Regions from separate parts of the Alteromonas alvinellae genome, predicted to be linked through region 1. Evidence: predicted binding sites of a transcription regulator. Region 1 holds the regulator's gene; the other holds the start of a gene.

The links. Region 1 encodes FliA, which starts transcription of late flagellar genes. Its sites were predicted from a motif close to CTAAAGNTNNNNNNNNNNNNGCCGATA; they were not measured.
Region 2: a site for FliA is predicted at 1,390-1,416, ahead of ACX5KA_RS14565 (HAMP domain-containing methyl-accepting chemotaxis protein). Genes of this name have one in related genera too.

The regions. Positions count from the first base shown of each region.
Region 1 covers NZ_CACSIH010000021.1:3,731-10,753, reverse strand. Annotated here, with positions in the region: gene ACX5KA_RS01470 (chemotaxis protein CheW) at 1-88, opposite strand, end outside; gene ACX5KA_RS01465 (ParA family protein) at 96-860, opposite strand; gene ACX5KA_RS01460 (protein-glutamate methylesterase/protein-glutamine glutaminase) at 889-2,019, opposite strand; gene ACX5KA_RS01455 (chemotaxis protein CheA) at 2,048-4,276, opposite strand; gene ACX5KA_RS01450 (protein phosphatase CheZ) at 4,289-5,044, opposite strand; gene cheY (chemotaxis response regulator CheY) at 5,079-5,462, opposite strand; gene ACX5KA_RS01440 (RNA polymerase sigma factor FliA) at 5,499-6,230, opposite strand; gene ACX5KA_RS01435 (MinD/ParA family protein) at 6,227-7,023, opposite strand, start outside.
Region 2 covers NZ_CACSIH010000203.1:1,647-8,669, reverse strand. Annotated here, with positions in the region: gene rsmA (16S rRNA (adenine(1518)-N(6)/adenine(1519)-N(6))-dimethyltransferase RsmA) at 1-62, shown strand, start outside; gene apaG (Co2+/Mg2+ efflux protein ApaG) at 71-445, shown strand; gene ACX5KA_RS14570 (symmetrical bis(5'-nucleosyl)-tetraphosphatase) at 453-1,280, shown strand; gene ACX5KA_RS14565 (HAMP domain-containing methyl-accepting chemotaxis protein) at 1,562-3,586, shown strand; gene lysC (lysine-sensitive aspartokinase 3) at 3,656-5,005, opposite strand; gene ACX5KA_RS14555 (DUF192 domain-containing protein) at 5,066-5,515, opposite strand; gene acnB (bifunctional aconitate hydratase 2/2-methylisocitrate dehydratase) at 5,587-7,023, opposite strand, start outside.

The DNA.
Region 1 (7,023 bases):
CATCTTCAGGTGTTTCTGGCTCTTTAAGAAGGCTATCTAAGTATGCCTCCATTACTTCTTCACGGGCAAATGGCGATTGCTTGCTCATGCTTTTGTTATTTCTCCAATACGGCTAACAGTTTCTCGTAGGCATTTACACCTCTCGTCTTTGGATACGCAGCAGAGATCGGAAGCTGTACCAAACTTGCATCTCTAAAGTGCGTATCAACCGGAATCACACCTTCCCAGACGCGCTCCCCGTAATCACTCATTAATCGTTTTCTTGACGCCAACGCGGCGTTTGTACGCTTATCAAACATAGTTGGAATAATCAGGGTGTCAAAGGACTTATTTAACGAACGCCCCATGATTTCCATAGTACGGATCATCCTATCCAAACCTTTAAGTGCTAAATACTCTGTCTGAGTCGGCACAATCACTTTATCGCATGCCGCTAGTGCATTTACCATCAGCACCCCTAAAACCGGAGGACAGTCGATAATAGCAACGTCGAATTCACCGGATATTGTAGCGAGTGCTTTTTTCAACACTAAGCCCATACCCTGTTCGCTTCCCATGGTTCTGTCTAGCGTCGCTAGAGCCATAGTCGCTGGTAGCACATACAAATTATCAAGCTTTGTAGGGCAAAGACAATCCATTACGTTATCGGCAGAAATCTCATTAGACTTAATAAAAATGTCGTAAACTGAATGACTTGTCGCCTCAGCATCAATACCAAAGTAATAGCTCAGCGATGCGTGTGGATCAGTATCAATCATAAGCACTCGCTTGCCCTTTTGAGCCAGCAAGCCGCCAAGGCTGACGGTTGTAGTGGTCTTACCTACCCCGCCTTTTTGATTTGCTACCGTCCACACTTTCATAATTGCTGTTCCATTACTATTCAAACTGCTATCGCATTTCGGTTTGAACGCAACTGCTCATATCATCGATACTAATATTCTTACTCGATATGTTGGCCGCGGCGACAGCTTGAGGCATACCGTAAACTACACAGGAGTCTTGGTCTTGCGCCCAAATAGTCGCACCTTTATCTTTAAGTAGTCGACAGCCTTCCCTACCGTCAGCACCCATACCCGTTAGTATGACTCCTAATACATCTCCACCATAGGCTCTAGCTAACGAGCTAAACGTAAGGTCTACACTTGGCTTGTAGTTCACTTTATCTGCCTGGCTTGCATCTACAATCGATATCCGCTTGTTGCTTCCGATAGACTCAATAAGCATTTGCTTGCCCCCGGGTGCGAGGTAAGCATGTCCAGGCTTCAAAATATCGCCTTGCTCAGCTTCCTTTACAGCAATCTTGCAATTACTGTCTAAGCGCTGTGCAAATGCGGTAGTGAAGGTTCCCGGCATGTGTTGTACAAGTAAAATGGGGTACGGGAAGTCTCCGGGTAGCGGAGAAAGCACTTTTTGAAGTGCTACAGGCCCACCTGTTGATGCCCCTATTGCCAAACATTTATACTGCTTCCCTGTTGGTCTTACAGACGAAACGGTAGGCTGCTTGGCCGCGTCTTTATGACCAGAAAGTAAACCCGACGTTTTGAAAAACGCTTGTTTAGGCGCGTTATCAGGAAGTTTTCTGGACTCAATATTGCGAAAGGATGGGCGCTTCAAACCCAGTCCTCTTCGCGCTATCAACCTGACTTTAGTACAAAGTAGCCGCGAAGCATCTTTTCTGTCTTGAGCGATGTCTTCGAATTTTTTGGGTAAAAAATCTAGCGCGCCCGCTTCTAACGCGTCAAGCGTCGCTTGGGCGCCGTGATGCGTTAATGAAGAGAACATTAAAATAGGCGTAGGACGTTTATCCATAATAACCTTCACAGCCGAAATACCATCCATAACTGGCATTTCAACGTCCATGGTTATTACATCGGGTTTAAGCGCCTCGGCTTTGTCGAGTGCATCACGCCCGTTTCTCGCTTCCCCGACAACTTCAAGTTCTCTATCACCATCGAGTATTTCTCTTACTCGACGGCGATAAAAGGTCGAGTCGTCCACGACTAGGACTTTAAAGACCATGGATTATCATTCCTGTTAATTCATCGCCTTACTTGATGGGTTTACGCGCGTACCGTTTTAGCAGGCTCGGAATATCTAAAATTAGTGCAATTCCACCGTCTGACGTAATTGTAGCTCCCGCCATACCAGGCGTTCCTTGCAACAATGCATCCAACGGTTTGATAACCACTTCTTCCTGGCCTATCAGCGCGTCTACGACAAACCCGACTTGCTGTGTACCAATTTGTACTACAACAACATGCCCCTTTTCTTTATCGATATTTTTGGGGCCTCGGATTAGCCATTCGCCAAGGAAAAACAAAGGAATTGCTTTTGAACGAACTATCATTGTTAATTGGCCATCGACCGTATTGGTCTTCTTGATGTCCATATTTATTATTTCGTTCACCGCACCTAATGGTAACGCAAAGGTCTGTTTTCCTACAACAATCATTAATGTGGGTAGAATGGCTAGCGTTAGCGGAACTTTAATATCCAGTCGCGTGCCTTTTCCTAGCTGCGAATCGATATTAACCGTACCGTTAAGCTGGTTAATTTTGGTCTTAACCACGTCCATACCCACACCACGACCAGAAATATCACTAATTTCAGTTTTAGTGGAAAAGCCTGGTGCAAATATAAGATTGAACGCTTCAACATCTGACATTCGTGCTGCAGCATCCGCGTCTAGTACACCACGACTAATAGCGATCTCTTTTAGCTTCTCGGCATCCATTCCCTTACCATCATCTTCGATAGTAAGAAGAATGTGGTCGCCTTCTTGAGATGCCGATAGCTGAACCGTACCCATGCGCGGTTTACCCGCTGCAGCGCGGTCATCCGGCATCTCAATACCATGGTCGACGGAGTTTCTCACCAAATGCACTAGGGGATCGGCCAGAGCTTCAACCAAGTTTTTATCTAAATCGGTTTCTTCACCGACCAGCTCTAAGGTAATTTCTTTCTTTAAGCTTCTTGCGAGGTCTCGAACAACACGAGGGAAGCGACCAAACACCTTCTTGATAGGCTGCATGCGGGTTTTCATTACCGCACCTTGCAAGTCACCCGTTACCACATCTAAGTTGGCGATAGCTTTTGACATGCTCTCGTCGTTGCTATTGATACCTAAGCTAATGAGTCTATTTCTAACCAAAACTAGCTCACCGACCATATTCATTATTTGGTCTAGGCGCTTAGTATCTACACGTACAGTGGTCTCTGCAGGAGGTGCTGCTGGGCTCGCTTTCTTATCATCTTTTTTAGGTGCTGCTTTGGGCGCAGCAGGAGCGCTTGTTTTGGCTGGCGCTGGTGTCGCTTTAGGCGCGGCTGGCGCAGCTTGTTTTGCTTTCTGAACAGCTTCTGTTGCTGCTTTATCTACAAGAGGCTCTGGCGACGTTGTCGCCGCGCCCTGCTTAGTCGGCCCCTGGCCAGAACCATGTAACTGATCAAGTAGCGCTTCGAATTCATCGTCGGTAATTTCTTCGTCACCTGCGCTGGTTGCTGATGAAGATGGCGTTGCAGATGCTGGAGCTGGCGCAGCCGCCGCTTTTTCTTCACCGCCAAATTTACCTTTTCCGTGAAGGTCGTCTAACAGTGCTTCGAACTCTTCGTCGGTAATATCATCGCTATCAGAACTCGCCGCCGGCACTGGTGACTTAGCAGGTTCGCTTTTTGCTGGTGCTGACTGCCCTGGCGCACCAGAGCCATGAAGTTCATCGAGAAGTGCCTCAAACTCATCTTCAGTTATTTCGTCAATACCACCGCTACTGTCACCCACGTCCGTCGTTGAAGGCGCAGGCTCTTCTATAACTAACTCGGGCTCTTCAGCAACCACCTCTGGCTCGGCAGCGGGCGTACTGGCGTTCTCGAATATGTTTTCATCTGGAGATTCTGGGCGGCTTAATTTGTGTAAAACGTCCACTAGATGCGCATCTGCAGGCTCCAATGGATCGCGCGCTTTTACGCGCTCGAACATTTCAACGACCACATCCGTGGCCTGCAAAATAATATCCATTAATTCAGGTGTTAGCGTTCTTTGGCCATTGCGCATTACGTCAAAAACGTTTTCGGCACCGTGACAAATTTCAACTAACTCAGTAAGAGAAAGGAAGCCCGCTCCGCCTTTTACTGTGTGATAGCCACGGAAAATTGCATTTAATAAATCCGCGTCTTCAGGATTGTTCTCAAGATCAACGAGCTGTTCTTGTAATTGTTCAAGTATCTCTCCGGCCTCAACCAAAAAGTCCTGTAATATATCCTCGTCAACATCAAACGACATGCGCCCGCTCCCCTAAAAACCTAAGCTAGACAGAAGATCATCTACATCATCTTGACCTGAAACGACATCGTCCCGTTGATCAGCATCAATGATTGGGCCTTCCGCCTCTACACCATCAACCTTATCGGCCTTAACGCTAGATGGTTTAGTGTGTTCTGTACCGTCGCGTTCCCCAAACATGGTAAGCATGTTTACAAGACTATCTTCTACCTCTTTTACAAGGTCGATAACGCGACGAATAACCTGCCCTGTTAAGTCTTGATAGCCCTGTGCCATCAAAACTTCGGTAAGCAATTGTGTAAGTTTAGCTGACTGAGCCGAACCTTCTTCCAATAATTCGTCTAAGTCTGCGCATAAAGCCTTAAATTCACCAAGTTCGATTTGGCGATTCATAAGCTTCTTCCACTCTGGCATGACCTTTTCGATCCGCTCCGACAGCATTTCTGCTATCGGCATGCTCGCCTCAACGGCATCCATAGTAGTATTAGCAGCTTTTTCAGTTTCTTCAATTACGTAGGTAAGGCGGGACTGCGCATCAGGAATGTCATCTGTAGCTAAATTTTTGATGCGGTCGTCTATTTGAAAGTTATTCAACGCGTCGTGGAGTTGACGCGTCAATTTACCTACTTCAGCAAACAACTCAACGTTTTCTTTCATTGAGACGGCTTCAAGTAGTGCGCTAGCTGAAGTCTTATCGCCTTCTTCAAGAAAGGCGACAAGTTGTTTTGCTTCCTCTAACGATATTGGAACGTTTACATTCGTTGTCATCCAGTAAACCTCATTTATCTGGTGAGCGTCTGGATCAACCTAAACGTTCGAATATTTTATCTAATTTTTCTTTTAGTGTTGCTGCTGTGAACGGCTTTACAACGTAACCATTTACACCTGCTTGCGCCGCTGCAACGATTTGCTCTTTTTTCGCTTCCGCAGTAACCATAAGCACAGGCAAATGCTTAAGCTTATCGTCTGCTCTTATAGCGCGAAGCAAATCGATGCCCTGCATACCAGGCATATTCCAATCGGTCACAACAAAGTCGAAATCGCCCTGTTGTAACATAGGTAATGCAGTGCTTCCGTCATCCGCTTCCTGGATGTTGGCAAAACCCAAATCTTTTAGCAGGTTTTTGATGATTCGTCTCATGGTAGAAAAGTCATCGACCACGAGAATTTTCATGCTTTTGTCCAAAATAGCCTCCAGTGAGGGGTTAATTGTTATTAATCTCTATTCTTCGTCAGCTTGCCACGACTTCATTCGTGATTTGAGTTTTAACATGGCTTGACTATGAATTTGACTGACTCTCGACTCACTTACATCAAGAACTTCGCCTATTTCTCTTAAGTTTAGTTCTTCATCGTAATAAAGTGAAAGTACAATCGCTTCTCGCTCAGGTAATGTCGTAATTGCATGGGCAAGCGCTTTTTGAAAAGCACCCTGCATTAAATCTTCTAACGGTGCGTCACTGCCTCTACTTTGTTCAGTAGTAATAACATCTTCCGACACACCTAAATCTTCAATACCCACTAGCTTTCCGGCATTTACTTCATTAAGCATCTGGTGATAATCCTGCAAGCTTACGTTAAGCTTGTCAGCAATATCTGAATCTCGTGCATCGCGCCCTGTCTCGCTCTCTACTTGAGATATCGCTTCCGTTATGGCGCGGCCGTTACGGTGAACAGAACGCGGGGTCCAATCACCTTTTCGTATCTCGTCGAGCATGGCACCACGAATTCGAATTCCTGCGAAGGTTTCGAAACTTGCGCCTTTAGAGCCGTCAAAGTTTCGAGCGGCCTCTAGCAACCCAATCATGCCTGATTGAATAAGGTCATCAACAAGTACGCTGGCAGGCAGTCGCGCAATCAAATGATGCGCAATTCGCTTTACCAGAGGCGCATGTCTTTCGACTAACTGCGATTTATCTGTTTGTTGTTGATAAGCGGCTGCCTTGCTGTTCAACGCTGACTTCCTACGGCTTTTTCTGCAACTAATTGTTCAATGAAAAATTCTAAGTGGCCACCGGGCTGCGCTGGAATTGGCCACGTAAGTGCTTTACTTGCCAACTTAGTTATCGCTACTGCTGCCGGAGAACCTGGAAAGGCGTCAACAATAGCCGTTTGCTTGCGCACCGCCTTGCGAATATTCTCGTCGAAGGGCACTGTCGCCACTAATTCTAGTGCAACATCGAGAAAACGCCCTGTCACTTTGCTTAATTTGCTAAATAATTCCTGACCTTCACGCACATCGCGCACCATATTGGCTACGACTTTAAAACGAAAAACACCGTGCTCGCGGTTAAGAATTTTTATTAGTGCGTAGGCATCTGTTAAAGATGTTGGCTCATCGCATACGACGACCATAATATCTTGTGAGGCCTTTGAGAAGCTCAATACCATATCTGATATGCCTGCCGCGGTGTCGACAATAAGCACATCTATCTGAGACCGTAATTCGCTAAACGCTCTGATTAAACCAGCGTGTTGCGTTGGTGAAAGCTCTGCCATTGACTGCGTGCCTGATGTGGCAGGCGCAATCTTAATGCCGTGAGGACCGGTCACTAGCACTTCGTCCAACGTGCATTCTCCAGAGAGTACATGAGATAGATTTTTCTCAACCCTTAGCCCTAACATCACATCTACGTTGGCAAGGCCAAGGTCGGCGTCAAGAACCATTACTCGCTTACCCTGCTTCGCCATCGCGATAGCGGTGTTAAGTGTAATGTTCGTTTTACCTACGCCACCTTTACCACCAG
Region 2 (7,023 bases), on a different contig from region 1:
TTAACGATTTTGCCACTATAGCCAACGCTGTATCGGCGAAAGAGCACCAACAAGAGCAATAACTTTCTCTATGGATGTACTTGATATAAAGGTGCGGGTGAAAACCCGTCACCTTCCTGACCACCTCCCCTCTGACTCAAAGCAGTTTGCATTCGCCTACCACATTACTATTGAAAACAATAGTGAGCATACGGTACAGCTGCTAAGTCGCTACTGGAAGATAACCGATGCTAACGGTAAAACGTCAGAAGTAGAGGGCGATGGAGTGGTTGGGAAACAGCCAATAATGAAGGCAGGTGAAAATTTTGACTATACCAGCGGAGCAGTCATTGACACTCCGGTTGGCAATATGGAAGGCTACTATGTAATGGAACTAGAGAGCGGCGAGCGTTTCCGCGTTCCTGTAAAAGTATTTCGCCTAGCCATTCCAAGCATTCTTCATTAAGGTTTTTATGTCCAAAGGTAACACCTACGTCATTGGCGATATTCAAGGCTGTTATGACGGTCTTCGCCGCGCATTAGATAAAGTCGAATTTGACGAGACGAACGATAAACTGCTTGCCGTCGGTGATTTGGTTGCACGAGGAGAAGATTCGTTAAACACATTACGCTTTCTGAAATCACTTGGCAGTCAATTTAGCAGCGTATTGGGTAATCACGACCTACATTTACTCGCCGTTGTTAACGATATCCGTAAAGCCAAAAAATCAGACAAATTAACGCCATTACTCAATGCTTCAGACTTGACCGAACTTATTTATTGGTTGCGTCAATTTCCGCTGGCAATGAAATTAGACGAACAATCAGTAATGGTCCATGCTGGGCTCTATCCTAAATGGTCTATCGATAAGTGCATTTCACTGAGTGATGAAGTTAGCAACATCCTAAAATCCGATGATTACGCTACGTTTCTATCCAGCATGTACGGGAATACACCAGACAACTGGTCAGATAATCTTGAAGGTGACGAGCGACTGCGTTTTATTGTGAATGCCTGTACCCGCATGCGGTTTGTTCATACAGACGGCACACTCGATTTTGAAAATAAGTCTCACCCTGGTGCGGTATCACACAGCACCAGTAGCACGCTAAGACCATGGTTTGAGGTTGAGAATAAAAAGCTTGGCGATGATCAACGAGTAGTATTTGGGCATTGGGCTGCTCTGTCTGGCGAGACAAATAGTTCTCGGTTTATTGGCTTAGATACGGGTTACGTGTGGGGACAAAGTATGACGCTACTAAACCTAAACACATCATCGCTCGTTAGCGTCTCGGCGTAATATCTCATTTCAACACATCATTGGGCTGGAAAAGCGCAAATGAGGAGACTTTTCTCCCACCCCAACTGGTTGTACCAGTGAAAACATTAGCACTTAAGTGCTAATTAAAATAAACATTAAGTTGTTGTAGCCGATACACTTACTTGTGATAGTAACGATGATGTTTCGTTATCCCCTCTCATTACATGAGCAAATACGCTTATACAACCGCTATATTTTGTTAGCTGAGACGGGTAATATCGTTAGGGATAAAAACAAAAAACACTCATCCAGGAGTTCCGATGAAATTAACGGTAGCCACACGCGTAATCGGGGGATTTGTATCGATTAGTGCACTTCTAATCGTCATAAGTGTTGTTTCGCTATACAACCTCAATTCTATAGGCTCTGCGACAGAAGAAGTAAACGACGTTGCGCTTCCCACCGTAGCAGGCAGTAACGCATTAAAAGCAAGCTTTCTAAACATGGGACGACTGACCTTCGAAAGCTACATTGAAGAAGATCTAAATGGCTTAAAAGACAAACGAGCATCTTTTAACTCTGCCAAAGATACCTTTGAGAGTGAATATAAGAAACTGGCGCAGGCAGTTAATAACGAGCCTGAACTAAAGAGTACGCTGAATACTGTACGAGAATCTTATGAAGCGTATGTCACCAACGTAGAAGCGATGTACAAAAACCATCAAATGTACCTCGACCTGCGCAATAGTATTCAAGACCGACTTGGTGACGCGGAAGACAACGCCGACGATGCTTCTACCTACCTTCTAGACTTCTCAGACTTAGACGCTGTTCAGCGCGACTCTAACCTCCGACGTGCGGCAGAAATCGGCGGCCAACTTGAGACGTCGCTGCTTTCTTTGCTAACGGTTTCATACGAGTACATTAAAACAGAGACACTGGTTCGTTCGCAGACGCTAGGCAACGAAGTTGATTTGGTTGTCGAGAAAGTGGTCACGCAATTAAGCGACATGATGCAAACTGCGGGCGGACGCGATGCTTCTGGTACTCTTGATGACATTAACGACTTGGTTAACGACGCCATCAATGCGATTAAAGCTAACGACGGCGTGGTGCAGCTTCATGTAGATCGCCTAGAGCGCAGAAATGATGCTGAACAGGCACTTAATGCTTCTGATGCAAACATCACGCAGGGGGTTGTGGCGCTTGAAAACCTTCTGAATCTTGCAGATAAAAAAGCATCTCACATAGAAAACCAAGTTAATGGCGCCATTACAACAGGCAACACGTTCGTTATTGTGGTCGTTATCATCTCGATTGCTGTAGCGGCCTTCATTGGATACGTAACCGTTCGCGCTATCACACGTCCGCTTTATCGCGTAAATGAACTACTTACGGTGGCTTCATCGGGTGACCTTACTCACCGCTTAGATGATTCTGCACAAGACGAATTTGGTCTTTTAGCTCGAAACTGTAATACGCTTATTGGAAACCTTAAGGAGCTCATTACAGCCATTAACGTTCGTGCAGAACAATTGGCGGCAGCTTCAGAGCAAACATCTGCGGTAACGGCGCAAACTACCCATTCAATTCAGGATCAAAAATCTCAAATTGGCCAAGTGGCAACAGCAACCACAGAAATGCACTCTACGTCGCAGCTGGTTGTTCAGAACGCAGAAGATACGCTTAGCCAGATTCGCCATGCAGATGCTGAGGCCGAAAACGTTCGTCAAATCTCGTTAGAGAACAAGAACACTATTGAAATTTTGTCTCGTGATGTTCAAGAAGCGGCGGATGTTATCAACAAGCTTCATCAAGACAGTGCAAGCATTGGTGGTATTCTTGACGTTATTCGCGGTGTTGCCGATCAAACCAACCTATTGGCCCTGAATGCTGCTATTGAGGCTGCTCGCGCGGGTGAACAAGGTCGGGGTTTCGCGGTTGTTGCAGACGAAGTAAGAACCCTAGCTAGCCGTACACAAGAATCGACACAAGAAATTAATGCCATGATTGAAGTGCTTCAAGCAGGCGCGGAAAAAGCGGTGTCGGTGATGAATCAAGGTAAAGATCAAACCGCCGCATGTGTTGCGCAAACAGAAAAAGCCACACAAGCGTTGGATATCATTACCGATGCGGTTCACAAAGCCCATGACGTGAGCTCTCAAATTGAACAGTCAGCTCGTGAACAGAATACGGTATCACAAGAGATCAGCGAAAAGCTTGAAACTATTGTGAGTATTGCTGAAGAGACAACCGTTGGTGCACAGCAGACGTCTGAATCAAGCCATGAAGTGGCTCGCCTTGCTGAAGAGCTACAGCAGTCTATTAGACAGTTTAAAGTGTGATCCTCACACGTTAAAGAAAACAAAAACGGCCGATTCAATATCGGCCGTTTTTTTTAGTCTGATATTTGATTACTCAAACAATGCCGTATGAAGCTTGCGAACCACATCGTCACTGTCGGTTTCGTTGACCAAGAACGATAGGTTGTGAGGGTTGGCGCCAAAGCAAATCATGCGAAGGTTGAAATCTGAAACCGCAGCTAAAATCTTGCTAGAAACACCTACAGCGGTTTGCATGTTGTTACCTACAACGGTGACAAGGTCGTAACCTTTTTCTACTTTCACATCACAGATAGTTTCAAGTTCAGCAATGGTTTCTTTGTTTAGTCGCTGAGCCACAGAGTTTGCAGGGTTATCAAGGGTAAAAGATACCGAGATTTCTGATGTGGTAACCAAATCAACACTTAGCTTGTGCTTAGCGATGATGGCAAATACCTGCTGTAGGAAGCCTTGCGCATACATCATCTTCGGAGTTTTCACTGTCACCATTACCTGCTCTTTACGGCGAGTAATAGCTCGATACGGTGGTTCGTGCTCACAATCACGCACAATCCATGTACCGCCCTTTTCTGGCTCCTTACTAGAGCCTACAAACACCTTAATGTCCTTGCGAAGTGCAGGCTCCATAGTGGCAGGATGTAGTACCTTGGCACCAAAGGTGGCCATTTCCGCCGCTTCTTCAAAGCTGAGTTCAGGTAACGGATGAGCAGCTGGCGTGATGCGCGGGTCAGTTGTGTACACCCCTGTTACGTCAGTCCAAATCTCACACGATTCAGCATCAAGCGCTTCAGCAAGTAGCGCCGCCGTAAAATCAGAACCACCACGACCTAGCGTTGTAGTTCGGCCTTCCTCGTCAGCACCAACAAAGCCTTGAGTAACCACTATCGCGTCTTTAATTTCAGGTGCCAGCAATTGTTTAGACAGCTTTTCGATTTCTTCGATTTGCGGCGCACCTTCTCCAAACTCACTGTCCGTACGTAACACCTTACGTACGTCAAAGTTCATGGTTTTTACGCCCTGCTCTGCAAGCACGGAAGAGAACATCAGCGATGACATCCGCTCACCCATTGAAAGCAGCTGATCTTTTAAATCATCACGGTGAAGGATTTCTTCGTGAAACGCTAAGCTTCGCATTTCATCTAACAAGTCGTTGAGTTTTGGCTCAACCGCGTCTTTATCTTTCAACTTGTTAAGAATGGCAAGCTCAATATTGATAATGGCCTGACAGGTCTCTTCAATTTGCTGTTGCGTCATAGGTGTGTGCGCTAAGCTTACCAGGTGATTGGTTACACCTGCAGCAGCGCTCACTACCACAATGCGCGTTTTATCATTACCGGCAACAATTCGGGCGCAGTTTTGCATTACTTCGTAATTCGCAACGCTAGTTCCACCGAACTTAGCTATCGATAAGGCATTTGTCACTATATTTAACTCCAGAATAAAACTAGCATTTCGCTAGCAGCAACCGCGCCTTTTGCGCGGTTAATCAATCGTTATTTGGTCGCCTACTTTAATATTATTCTCGGCAAACCACCCTTGGTTCATTTCCAACGCGTAAAGTACCTCTTTCGATGATCCGACCGACTCCAAACTATGCGGAGTGAGAGGTTTTATATCCGTTATTACGCCTTTTCTGTCGATAAATGCTACGTCTAGAGGAACAAAGGTATTTTTCATCCACATGCCCGCAAACTTTGGGCTAGAAAACTTAAAAAACATACCGCAGTCTTCACACAAGGCTTTGCGAAACATAAGACCCTGTGCGCGTTGTTCAAAGGTTTTGGCATACTCAACTTCATAGTGCTTGCCGCCAATCTCAAGTGTAATGGATTCAAAGTCCACTGAATTCAGCGACGATACAGGGTCAACCTGCGCTTTTGCACACCCTAAGGTTAATACAAGTGCAGCAACAATAAAGAAAGATTTTCCCATTAGACATTCCTTTTCGCCATAAAAAAGCCGGTCACCCTAACGGTCACCGGCTTTGTAGTTTATACACTATTTTAAGCAACATTCAATGTTGGAATAATGCGCGCTTTTGCTTCTTCCTCAGCCTTTTTAAAGCTGGGCATTTTGTCGAAGTTTAAGTAGCGGAATACTTCACCCGACATTGCGTTAATTTTGCTGGCGTATTCCATGTATTCTTCGGCAGTTGGAATGCGCCCAACAATGGCACCCACCGCAGCAAGCTCTGCTGAGGTCAAATAAACATTCGCCCCATCGCCCAAGCGGTTAGGGAAGTTTCGAGTAGACGTGGAAAGTACGGTTGTTCCCGCATCCACCCTTGCTTGGTTACCCATACATAGTGAGCAGCCCGGCATTTCTGTACGCACGCCTACACGACCATAAATGTTGTAGTAGCCCTCTTCCATTAACTGGGCTTTGTCCATCTTGGTCGGTGGTGACATCCATAAACGAGTGGGCAGTGTTTTGTTGTACTGCTCAAGTAGCTTACCGGCTGCCCGGAAGTGACCAATGTTTGTCATACATGAACCAATAAATACCTCGTCTACCTTATCGCCTGCAACGTCAGATAAGGTTTTCGCATCGTCAGGATCATTAGGGCAGCACACAATTGGCTCTTTAATATCGTTAAGGTCAATTTCGATTACCTCTGCATACTCAGCGTCTGCGTCTGCTCGCATTAATTCCGGGTTAGCTAACCATTCTTCCATTTTCTGCGCGCGACGCTCTAAGGTACGTGGGTCGCCATAACCTTCGTTAATCATCCAGCGAAGCATGGTAATGTTTGAACGCAGGTATTCAGCAATCGACGCTTCAGATAAGTTGATAGTACAACCGGCTGCTGAACGCTCCGCCGATGCGTCAGAAAGCTCGAACGCCTGTTCTACGGTTAAGTTCTCTAGTCCTTCGATTTCTAAAATACGGCCAGAGAAGGCATTGATCTTGCCTTTTTTCTCGACCGTTAATAGGCCTTGTTTAATGGCGTACAGCGGAATGGCGTGTACTAGGTCGCGTAACGTAATGCCCGGCTGCATTTCCCCCTTAAATCGCACCAATACCGACTCGGGCATATCTAGCGGCATAACGCCAGTAGCCGCAGCGAACGCGACCAGCCCAGAACCTGCAGGGAAAGAAATACCTAAGGGGAAACGAGTATGCGAGTCACCACCCGTACCTACTGTGTCAGGCAGCAGCATGCGGTTTAACCAGCTGTGTATAATACCGTCACCAGGACGAAGCGATACGCCACCGCGGTTCATTATAAAATCAGGTAGCGTGTGCTGCGTTTCTATGTCCACCGGCTTGGGGTAAGCGGCGGTGTGACAGAATGACTGCATGGTCAAATCGGCCGTAAAGCCAAGGCAAGCTAAGTCTTTAAGCTCATCGCGGGTCATTGGCCCTGTGGTATCTTGCGAGCCTACGGTCGTCATTTTAGGTTCGCAGTAGGTGCCTGGGCGAATACCGTCAACACCGCA